One region of the Streptomyces sp. NPDC002324 genome, then DNA from elsewhere that is predicted to be linked to it. Evidence: riboswitches for the same ligand, from Rfam matches in the RefSeq annotation. Region 1 holds a riboswitch; each other region holds the start of a gene.
What was found. A riboswitch is a leader RNA that binds a small molecule or an ion and turns the genes downstream of it on or off. The one in region 1 is predicted to bind cobalamin.

Region 1 (3,263 bases):
CTGCTGGACACGATCGACGGCACCTTCATGAACTTCGCCTACGGCTGGGCCTCTTCCAGGCCGGTCCGCAAGGTCTACTACAACCTCACCATCACCGGCCTGTCCGTCGCCGTCGCCCTCCTCATCGGCACGGTCGAACTGCTGGGCCTGCTCGCGCAGGAGGCGGGGCTGCACGGCCCGTTCTGGGACCGGGTCTCCGGCCTGGACCTCAACATCATCGGATATGTCGTCGTCGGGCTGTTCTTCGCGACCTGGGTGATCGCCCTGCTGGTGTGGAAGGTCGGCAGGATCGAGGAGAAGTGGACCTCAGGGCTGAGTCGCACACCCACCTCCGCGGAGTAGGAGCCTTCGGGGCTCGCGGCGGACGGCTTCCCACCGCTCCAGTCGGCGCAGCCCGCGCACCGGCCGTACACCAGCGGCGATCGGGTGGAGTCCGGCCGTAGCCCGGCATTCCGGCCGCTGGCCGCTCGTGTCATGCCCCGTCGGCAGTGAAAGCGACATGACAGCGAGACGTCCTCCGGGTCCGCCACGCAACTGTGGTCCTAGGACCTATGCCTGATCGGCAATCAGTCGTAAATGCTGTTAGCGTGCACCTGCACACAAGTGGCAATTACGTGTCGGAGGACGTTGGACATGGCGGTTTACACGCTCCCGGAGCTTCCCTACGACTACGCGGCACTCGAACCGGTCATCAACCCGCAGATCGTCGAGCTGCACCACGACAAGCACCACGCGGCGTACGTCAAGGGCGCGAACGACACCTTGGAGCAGCTGGCGGAGGCGCGGGACAAGGAGCAGTGGGGCTCGATCAACGGCCTGGAGAAGAACCTGGCCTTCCACCTCTCCGGGCACATCCTGCACTCCATCTACTGGCACAACATGACCGGCGACGGCGGTGGCGAGCCCCTGGCCGCGGACGGCGTGGGCGAGTTGGCCGACGCCATCACCGGGTCCTTCGGCTCGTTCGCGGGCTTCAAGGCCCAGCTGACCAAGGCGTCCGCGACCACCCAGGGCTCCGGCTGGGGCGTACTGGCGTACGAGCCGCTGAGCGGTCGCCTGATCGTGGAGCAGGTCTACGACCACCAGGGCAACGTCGGCCAGGGCTCCACCCCGATCCTCGTCTTCGACGCCTGGGAGCACGCCTTCTACCTGCAGTACAAGAACCAGAAGGTCGACTTCATCGACGCCATGTGGGCCGTCGTCAACTGGCAGGACGTGGCCAGGCGCTACGCCGCCGCCAAGGAGCGCGGCGACAGCCTGCTGCTCACCCCCTGAGCGCTGACGCCGTGACCGTGACGGCGTCCGCACCGACGTCCTGCTCGTGATCGTCTTCTCAACCTTCACCGGGCAGGCGGCAAGGCGAAGGGCCCTCGCAAGGACGTGACTTGCGAGGGCCTTTCTCCATCCGCTCAACGCGCCGTCCGGGGTCCGGCCCTGCTCTGCAGGCCCCGGGGCGGGCCGGCTTCGCGGACGTATCCGTGGGCGGCGAGTTCACGGCCGACCTGCGGATGCGAGCGGGCCCCCGACGCGCCGCAGCAACAGCAACCCTGTGCCGTGCGCTGCGGATCGCCTTACCGACGACGGCGTGCTGCACCGGAACGCGAGCACCTCCGTCCCGTGTCTCGTGTGCCGTGTGCCGTGTGCCGTGTGCCGTGTGCCGTGTGCCGTGTGCCGTGTGCCGTGTGCCGTGTCCCAAGTCCCGTGACCGATCGCACGACCCGACGACGCGGCGATCTTGATAGCCTCGGGGAGCCAGTCGAGCCACATCCGAGGCCAGGGAATCCGGTGCGAATCCGGAACTGACGCGCAGCGGTGAGGGGGACGGGTGGGGCACGCATGCCACTGGGAGACCGGGAAGGCGCCCCGTCCGGACGAACCCGAGTCCGAAGACCTGCTGGCACCTCCGCACCCGTGTGCGGAGGGACGTCCGTAGGCCAGGCTCCGCGAACGAGCCCCGACCACCGAGGTACGCCCGTGCTCCGCACCGCCCTCCGTCCCGCTGCCTTCCTCCTTGCTCCCGCGCTACTGCTCACCGCCTGCGGCGGTTCCACAGGCGGCACCGAGGACACCAAGCCGTCCGTCGGCGCGGACTACCCGCGCACCATCGACAACTGCGGCCGGAAGGTCACCCTGAAGTCGGCTCCGCAGAGGGCCGTCTCGCTCAATCAGGGCACCACGGAGATCCTGCTCTCCCTCGGCCTCGCCGACCGCGTGGCAGGCACCGCCACCTGGACCGACCCGGTCATGAAGGGCCTGGACAAGGCCAACGCGTCCGTGCCCCGGCTCGCCGACAACGCGCCCTCCTTCGAGAAGGTCCTGGACGCCGAACCCGACTTCGTCACCGCCTCGTTCGTCTCCACCCTCGGCAAGGGCGGCGTCGCCACCCGCGATCAGTTCGAGAAACTGGGCGTGCCCACGTACGTCTCGCCCTCCGACTGCTCGGCCGGCAAGGACAACGACAGCGGTGGCGACGGATCGCGCAGCAAGCCCCTCACCCTGGACGCCGTCTACGGCGAGATTCACGACCTGGCCCACGCGTTCGACGTCGACGCCCGCGGCGACAAGCTCGTCGCCGAGTCGAAGGAGCGGGTGCGCAAGGCGACCGAAGGGCTGGACGCCTCCGGCGTCTCGCTCATGTACTGGTTCGCCAACTCGCAGTCGCCCTACCTCGCCGGCTGCTGCGGTGCACCCGGCGCCATCACCCGGGCCGTCGGCGCGAAGAACGCCTTCGCCGACACCCATGACGAGTGGCCCCAGATCGGCTGGGAGACCGTTGCCGACCGTGACCCCGACGTCATCGTGATCGGCGACCTCACCCGCAGGCAGCAGACCGCCGAGACCGCCCAGGCCAAGATCCGCTTCCTGGAGACCAACCCCGCCACTCGTCACCTGACCGCCGTCAAGAAGAAGCGGTACGTCCTGCTCAGCGGGCAGGCGATGAACCCCTCCATCCGCACCGTCGAAGGGATCGAGAAGGTCGCCGCCGGCCTGCGCGACTTCGGGCTCGTCAAGTGAGCCCGCGCGCACTGCTGTTGACCGGCGGCGGCTGCGCCGCGCTGCTCGCGTCGGTCGCCGTCGCGGTGACGATCGGCCCCGCCGACATCTCGGCCGGTGACGTCTGGGCCTCCGTTGCCGCCCATCTCGGCCTCGGCGAAGGCACCTTGGCGCCGCTGCGGGACGGCATCGTGTGGAACCTGCGCATGCCCCGCACCCTGCTCGCCGCGGTGTGCGGGGCCGGACTCGCGGTCTGCGGGGCGGTCATG
Region 2 (3,263 bases), on a different contig from region 1:
TGGTCGCCGGTCTCGCGGCGATGCTCGCCACCCGGCTGACGTACAAGCTCGGCGCGCACACCAACGAGAAGGCCTCCGGCAAGGGTTACCGCGCCGGCCAGATCGCCTCCGCCGGCCTGGTCTCGCTGGCCCACGGCACGAACGACGCCCAGAAGACGATGGGCATCATCACGCTGGCCCTGGTGGCCGGCGGCACCCTGGCGCCCGACTCGGACCCGCCGGTGTGGGTCATCGTCTCCGCCGGTACGGCCATCGCGCTCGGCACCTACCTGGGCGGCTGGCGCATCATCCGCACGATGGGCAAGGGCCTGACCGACCTCCAGCCGCAGCAGGGCTTCGCCGCCCAGACCAGCGCGGCCACGGTCATCCTGGCCTCCTCGCACCTCGGCTTCTCGCTCTCCACCACGCACTCGGTCTCCGGTGCGGTGATGGGCGCGGGCCTCGGCCGCAAGGGCGGGGTGGTCCGCTGGTCCACCGCGACCCGGATGTTCGTCGCCTGGGGCCTGACCCTGCCGGCCGCCGCGCTGGTCGCCGCGCTGGCCGAGTGGGTGACGTCCTTCGGCACCTGGGGCACGGCCGTCGTCGCGGTCTTCCTCGTCGCCTCCAGCGCCGCGATCTGGCTGGTCTCCCGCCGCGAGGTGGTCGACCACACCAACGTGAACGACACCGAGGAGCCGCCCGGGGTGGTGACGACGGCGATCGCCGCCGTGACCCCGCCGCCGGTCGGCACCGTGGCCGAGGACCTCACGGCGACCATCCCGGCCCCCGCCGCCGAGACCACGGCACCGGCGAGCACGTCCGCGCCGACGCACGCCGTCTGAGCCCCACGACTCCCTGAGGAAGATCACCACCATGCACATCGACTGGGCAGCTCTCGGCTCCGTCTTCGGAGTCAGCCTCGTGGTCACCGTGGCCCTCGTCGGCCTGTTCACCCTCGGCATCGTCGGCCTCTCCAAGCGGGAGGAGGCGTCGACCCGGGGCGACTCGGTGGCGGCGGCGACCACGGGAGCGTACGTGTGCTTCGCGCTGTGCGCGGGGGCAGTGGCGTACGGAATCTCCCTGATCATGACCTGAGACCGGACATGATCATGACCTGAGACCGGACCTCCCCGGTCTCTCGACAGCTCGACCGGCGACCCCCGACGGCGTACCGCGCCCTCGGGGGTCGCCCGCGTCCCGGGCCGGCGTCAGCGACGCTCCGGCCCGCGGGGCGGGGGCACGACCGGAGCACGGTTCAGGCCCCGGAGCCGCCCCGTGCCCGGGGTGAGACCCGACCACAGGCCCGCGCCGGCGGCGACGAGAACCGTCACCAGCGTCCAGACCGGACCGCGCACCTCACCCGCCGGGACGAGGAGCGCCGCCAGCGCGCCCGCGCCGACGGCCAGCACCCCCATGACCGAACAGAAGAGTGCCCAGGGCGCGGCCTCCGCCACCCACGTTCCGCGCGCGCTCCCGTACCTCGTGCCCGACGAGACCGTCCCGCTCGGCCGATCTTCCACGTGCGCACCTCCCGTCCCCCGGGCGACCCGTCGCGAGGCGCCCGTTCCGGGTCCAACAAGTCCAGCCAGAAAAGCACACCACGCCGTGTGGCGGAAGATGTACACAGAGTTCCGGATGCGGCTCGGACGTCGTACCGCCGTTCCTCGGGGTGTGCCCGGCCGGGCCGTCCGGCGGGAGCGCGGAAAGAGCCGATTCGGGCGTCTGACGGGATTTCGGCGATGTGGGGCTGAGCACACCGTTGCGCCGCAGGTCAACAGCAAGTTGACGGGTCTTCCGGGGGCGTGGTGGACTGCCGGGGCCATGTACGACGGTTGAAGAGGAAGCCGGTGCGAGTCCGGCGCGGTCCCGCCACTGTCACCGGGGAAGCATCTCGAAGCGTCTCCCCGGGAGCCAGGAACTCTCGCCGTCGGTCTCGTCGAACCAGGGCGTGGACACCCTGAGTGAGGACCTATCGCCATGTGCGCCCTGTGCGGCTTCCCTTCGGGGCCCAGCGTCCGGACCCTGCCCGACCCCGTGATCGGCTGAACCGGTGCGTGCCGATCGCGTCTTCGCGTACGGTGCCGCCGTCGGGCTCCTCGGCGATCTGCTGTTCGGCGATCCGCGCCGGGGGCATCCGGTCGCCGCGTTCGGGCGGGCCGCCGGTGCGGCGGAGCGGGTGCTGTGGCGGGACCACCGGGGATGGGGCGCGCTGCACACCGCGGTGTGCGCCGGCGGCGCCGTCGCTCTGGGGGCCGCCGCCTCGGCCGCCGTACGGCCGTCACGGATCGCGTCCGTCGGACTGACCGCCGCCGCCACCTGGGCCGTCGTCGGGGGGACCTCGCTCGGACGGGAGGCGCGAACGATCGCGCGGTTCCTCGACGCGGGCGATGTCGAGGGCGCGCGGGGCCGGTTGCCCCATCTGTGCGGACGGGATCCGCAGGCGCTCGACCCGGACGGGATCGCGCGGGCGGTCGTGGAGTCCGTCGCCGAGAACACGTCCGACGCGGTGGTGGGGGCGCTCGTGTGGGGGGCCGTCGGCGGAGTGCCCGGACTCGTGGGGTTCCGGGCCGTCAACACCTTGGACGCCATGGTCGGGCATCGGTCGCGGCGGTACCGGCGCTACGGGTGGGCCTCCGCGCGGCTGGACGACGTGGCGGGGTGGCCGGGGGCCCGGCTGACCGCCCTGCTGGCCACCGCCGCCGGCGGGGATCCCCGGGGGGCGGTGCGGGCCTGGCGGGCGGACGCGGGCAGGCATCCGAGTCCCAACGCGGGGCCCGTGGAGGCGTCGTTCGCGGGGGCGCTCGGAGTGCGGTTGGGGGGCACGTTGTCGTACGGGGGGCGGGTCGAGCACCGGCCCGTGCTCAATGGGGAGGGACGGGCCGTCGGCGTCGGGGACATCGAACGGGCCGTCCGGCTGTCCCGCAGGGTGAGTTGGCTCGCCCTCGGTGTCAGCGCGGGTGCGGCGATGGTGCGGGGGCGGGTCGCGGGGCGGCCGGCACGGCGGTCGAGGAGTCAGGGATGAGTGGCGGGTTGCTGGTCGCCGGAACCACCTCCGATGCCGGGAAGAGCGTGGTGACCGCCGGGATCTGCCGGTGGCTCGTGCGGCAGGGGGTGAAGGTCGCGCCCTTCAAGGCGCAGAACATGTCGCTCAACTCCTTCGTGACGAAGGAGGGCGCCGAGATCGGACGGGCCCAGGCCATGCAGGCCCAGGCCTGCCGGGTGGAGCCGACCGCGCTCATGAACCCCGTCCTGCTGAAGCCCGGTGGTGAAAGCAGCAGTCAGGT
Region 3 (3,263 bases), on a different contig from region 1:
TCCAGGATCTCCGTGCAGAGGTTGGAGGAGTGGACGACGTGGCCCGGCTCGGCCGTCTGGTTGGCCGTGCGGTTGGCCGCGTCCTTGAAGGTCATCCAGCCGTTGCCGGTCTGCGCGAGGGTACGCATCATGCGGCCGTACAGCTCACGGGCGGCGATCGTCTTCCTCGCCAGGCCGTTCGCCTCCGCCTTGCGGTAGGCCGCCTCGAACTCCTCGCCCCACAGGTCGACCAGCTCGGGCACGTCGGCCGGGGAGAACAGCGACCACTGCTCGTCGGCGTTCACCCGGCGCATGAACTCGTCCGGGATCCAGTGCGCCAGGTTCAGGTTGTGCGTACGGCGGGCGTCCTCACCGGTGTTGTCGCGCAGCTCCAGGAACTCCTCGATGTCGGAGTGCCAGGTCTCCAGGTAGACCGCGGCCGCGCCCTTGCGCCGGCCGCCCTGGTTCACGGCGGCGACCGAGGCGTCCAGCGTCTTCAGGAACGGCACGATGCCGTTGGAGTGCCCGTTGGTGCCCCGGATCAGCGAACCGCGCGAGCGGATGCGGGAGTAGGACAGACCGATGCCGCCGGCGTGCTTCGAGAGGCGGGCCACCTGGTGGTAGCGGTCGTAGATGGAGTCCAGCTCGTCCAGCGGGGAGTCGAGGAGATAGCAGGAGGACATCTGGGGGTGGCGGGTGCCGGAGTTGAACAGTGTGGGGGAGGAGGGGAGGTAGTCGAGGCGGCTCATGAGGCCGTAGAGCGCGGCGACCTCGTCCACGGCCCGCGTGGTGTCGTCCTCGGCCAGCCCGCTCGCCACCCGCAGCATGAAGTGCTGGGGCGTCTCGACGACCTTGCGGGTGAGGGGGTGCCGGAGCAGATAGCGGCTGTGCAGGGTGCGCAGGCCGAAGTAGCCGAAGCGGTCGTCGCCGGCCGGGTCGACCAGGGCGTCGAGGCGCTCGGCGTGTACGCGCGCGAACTCCGCGGTGCGGTCGGCGACGAGGCCCTCCCGGTGGCCCACGGCGATGGACTCGGCGAAGGTGGTGACGCCCTGCGAGGCGGCCTCGTCGCGGATGCCGATGGCCAGCAGCCGCGCGGCGAGCTTCGAGTAGGCGGGGTCCTCGGAGATCAGACCGGCGGCCGCCTCCGTGGCCAGCTCGCGCAGCTCCACGACCATCTCGGCGGAGGCGCCGCGTGAGGACCGGCCGCGCAGCGCGGCGGCGGCGACCCGGCCGGGGTCGGCGTCGGGGAGGTCGACGGTCAGCTCGGTCAGGGTCCGCAGCAACGCGGAACCCGGACTGTCGGTCTCCGTCGCCGGGTCGGCTGAAGCCAGGTCGGCTGAAACCGGGTTGGCTGAAACCGGGTCGGCTGGCGCGATGGTCACGTGGGGCTCTCCCTCGCTCGGCAAGCGGCCTGGCGGAGGGCAGGCGGCAGCTCACGAGCGCACGGGGGCGTCGCGTCCACCGGCCCATTCCACGAGGCCCGGACGTCAGGCACCCGGACCGGACGGCCGGGCGCGCTGTCGACAGGTGTTCGGACTGAACAGGCGTGCGCAAAAGAGCGTGAACGCACGCGAGTACACCGTTGCGGGACAGTTCCGGATTCGCACCGGATTCCCCTGTGGCGACAGCGAGCATGAGCATACATCTAGTGCCGGTGCGCGGTGTCACCCCCACATGTTGTGTCGCATTCGGCTGCGCAGGGTGTCAGAGCGTCAACTCATAGGTGATCAGCGAGATGTCCAGGACGTCGGGGAGGGGGTTCCAGTCGCGCTCCGGTGTGCGGGCGAACCCCAGACGTTCGTAGATGCGATGGGCCGCGTGCATGCTCCTCTGGGTCGACAGCACGACGCGTACACAGCCCTCCACTGCCCGGGCGCGCTCCACACAGGCCCGCACGAGCGCCTCACCGACACCCCGCCCGCGTGCTTCCGGGGAGACCGCGAGCATGCGTATCTCGGCCTCTCCCGCACCGGCGATGTCGGCCATGGGGCCGCCCGCCGGGACGAAGGTCACACCGCCGAGCACCCGGCCGTCCGCCACGGCCATCAGCACCTCGGCCTCGGCGGCCCGCTTCGCCACGTCCCGCAGCTCACCGAGGTACTGGTCGCTCTCCCCGAAGTCCAGCAGTCCGTCGCCGAGGTAGGCCTGTGCGGTGACCTCGCCCAGGGCGGCGTACTCATCCGGGGCCGCGTCCCTGATCGTGATGTCCATGCGTCGCAGTGTGCACGAGGGGCGGCCTAGCGGGTCCGCGGTTGTCCACAGGAGCAGGCGTTAGTCGGATGATCCGGTCCGGTCGGCCGAAGGTTGCTCCGAACCGGCCGGTCCACCGGTGATCGGGCCGGTCAGGCCACCGCCGGCCACCGCGGTAGCGTCGCCACGAAGTCCCTGCTGAAGTCGCGGGTGCCCGGCCCCAGGGCCACGCGGCCGGTGGCGCGGAGGCGGGCGGTCAGGGCGGGGGACTCGGAGTAGTAGACGCGCCGGGCGGTGGCCGGCACGAACACGGTCTGGCCCCGGGTGAGTTCGCTCGCGCATTCGACGACGACGGCGCCCTCGGCGGCCGCCACGAACGCCTCGTCCCCGCACACCCCCACGGCCAGCGGATCGTGCAACGGACAGGTGCCGTCTCCGCCGTGGCGGGTGTAGGCGTCCATGTACGTGCGCATCAGCCGGGCGGCGAGGGCCGTGCCCGGGCCCGCCGCCTCCAGCGCGGCGAGGTCGGCGGGGCGGAACAGCCAGCGGTGCGAGGCGTCCAGGTCGACCATGGTGAACGGGATGCCGGAGGAGAGCACGATCTCGGCCGCGTCGGGGTCGGCCCAGATGTTGAACTCGGCGACCGGGGTGATGTTTCCCGGCACCTGGGCGGCGCCCCCCATGAACACGAATCTGGCGACGCGGTGGGCGAAGTGAGGGTCTTCGAGCAGTGCGACGGCGATGTTCGTGAGGGGGCCGGTGGCGCACACCGTCAGCTCGCCCTCGTACTGGCGGGAGAGGCGGAGCAGGGCCTGTGCGGACGACTCCGTCGGGTGCGGGGCCGTGGAGTCGGGCAGTGTCTCGTTGCCGAGGCCCGCCGGGCCGTGGAAGGCGGATGCCTCTCGGTAGGGGAGGGGGGAGAGGGGGCGGCCCGTGCCTCGGTGCACGGGGATGTCGCCGTCGATGCGGAGGGCTCGGGAGAGGGCTCGGGCGTTGGCGTAGGTCGCTTCGGCGGGGAGGTTGCCGCCTACCGAGGTGTAGGCCTTGAGGTCCCACAGGCCTGTGCCGAGGAGGTACTGCAGGGCTACGGCGTC

Region 2: it holds a riboswitch for cobalamin, as region 1 does, so the genes downstream of both, ACWCRJ_RS27900 (cobalamin biosynthesis protein) here and ACWCRJ_RS26805 (ABC transporter substrate-binding protein) in region 1, are expected to answer to the same signal.
Region 3: it holds a riboswitch for cobalamin, as region 1 does, so the genes downstream of both, ACWCRJ_RS17845 (ribonucleoside-diphosphate reductase subunit alpha) here and ACWCRJ_RS26805 (ABC transporter substrate-binding protein) in region 1, are expected to answer to the same signal.

Annotation. Positions count from the first base shown of each region.
Region 1 covers NZ_JBSFCF010000022.1:150,402-153,664, reverse strand. The annotation lists gene ACWCRJ_RS26815 (HoxN/HupN/NixA family nickel/cobalt transporter) at 1-342, shown strand, start outside; gene ACWCRJ_RS26810 (superoxide dismutase) at 634-1,275, shown strand; cobalamin riboswitch at 1,737-1,913, shown strand; gene ACWCRJ_RS26805 (ABC transporter substrate-binding protein) at 1,975-3,015, shown strand; gene ACWCRJ_RS26800 (FecCD family ABC transporter permease) at 3,012-3,263, shown strand, end outside.
Region 2 covers NZ_JBSFCF010000024.1:62,729-65,991, forward strand. The annotation lists gene ACWCRJ_RS27885 (anion permease) at 1-821, shown strand, start outside; gene ACWCRJ_RS27890 (hypothetical protein) at 853-1,074, shown strand; gene ACWCRJ_RS27895 (hypothetical protein) at 1,188-1,433, opposite strand; cobalamin riboswitch at 1,769-1,922, shown strand; gene ACWCRJ_RS27900 (cobalamin biosynthesis protein) at 2,030-3,001, shown strand; gene ACWCRJ_RS27905 (cobyric acid synthase) at 2,998-3,263, shown strand, end outside.
Region 3 covers NZ_JBSFCF010000011.1:240,373-243,635, reverse strand. The annotation lists gene ACWCRJ_RS17845 (ribonucleoside-diphosphate reductase subunit alpha) at 1-1,361, opposite strand, end outside; cobalamin riboswitch at 1,485-1,620, opposite strand; gene ACWCRJ_RS17840 (GNAT family N-acetyltransferase) at 1,684-2,190, opposite strand; gene ACWCRJ_RS17835 (nucleoside hydrolase) at 2,322-3,263, opposite strand, start outside.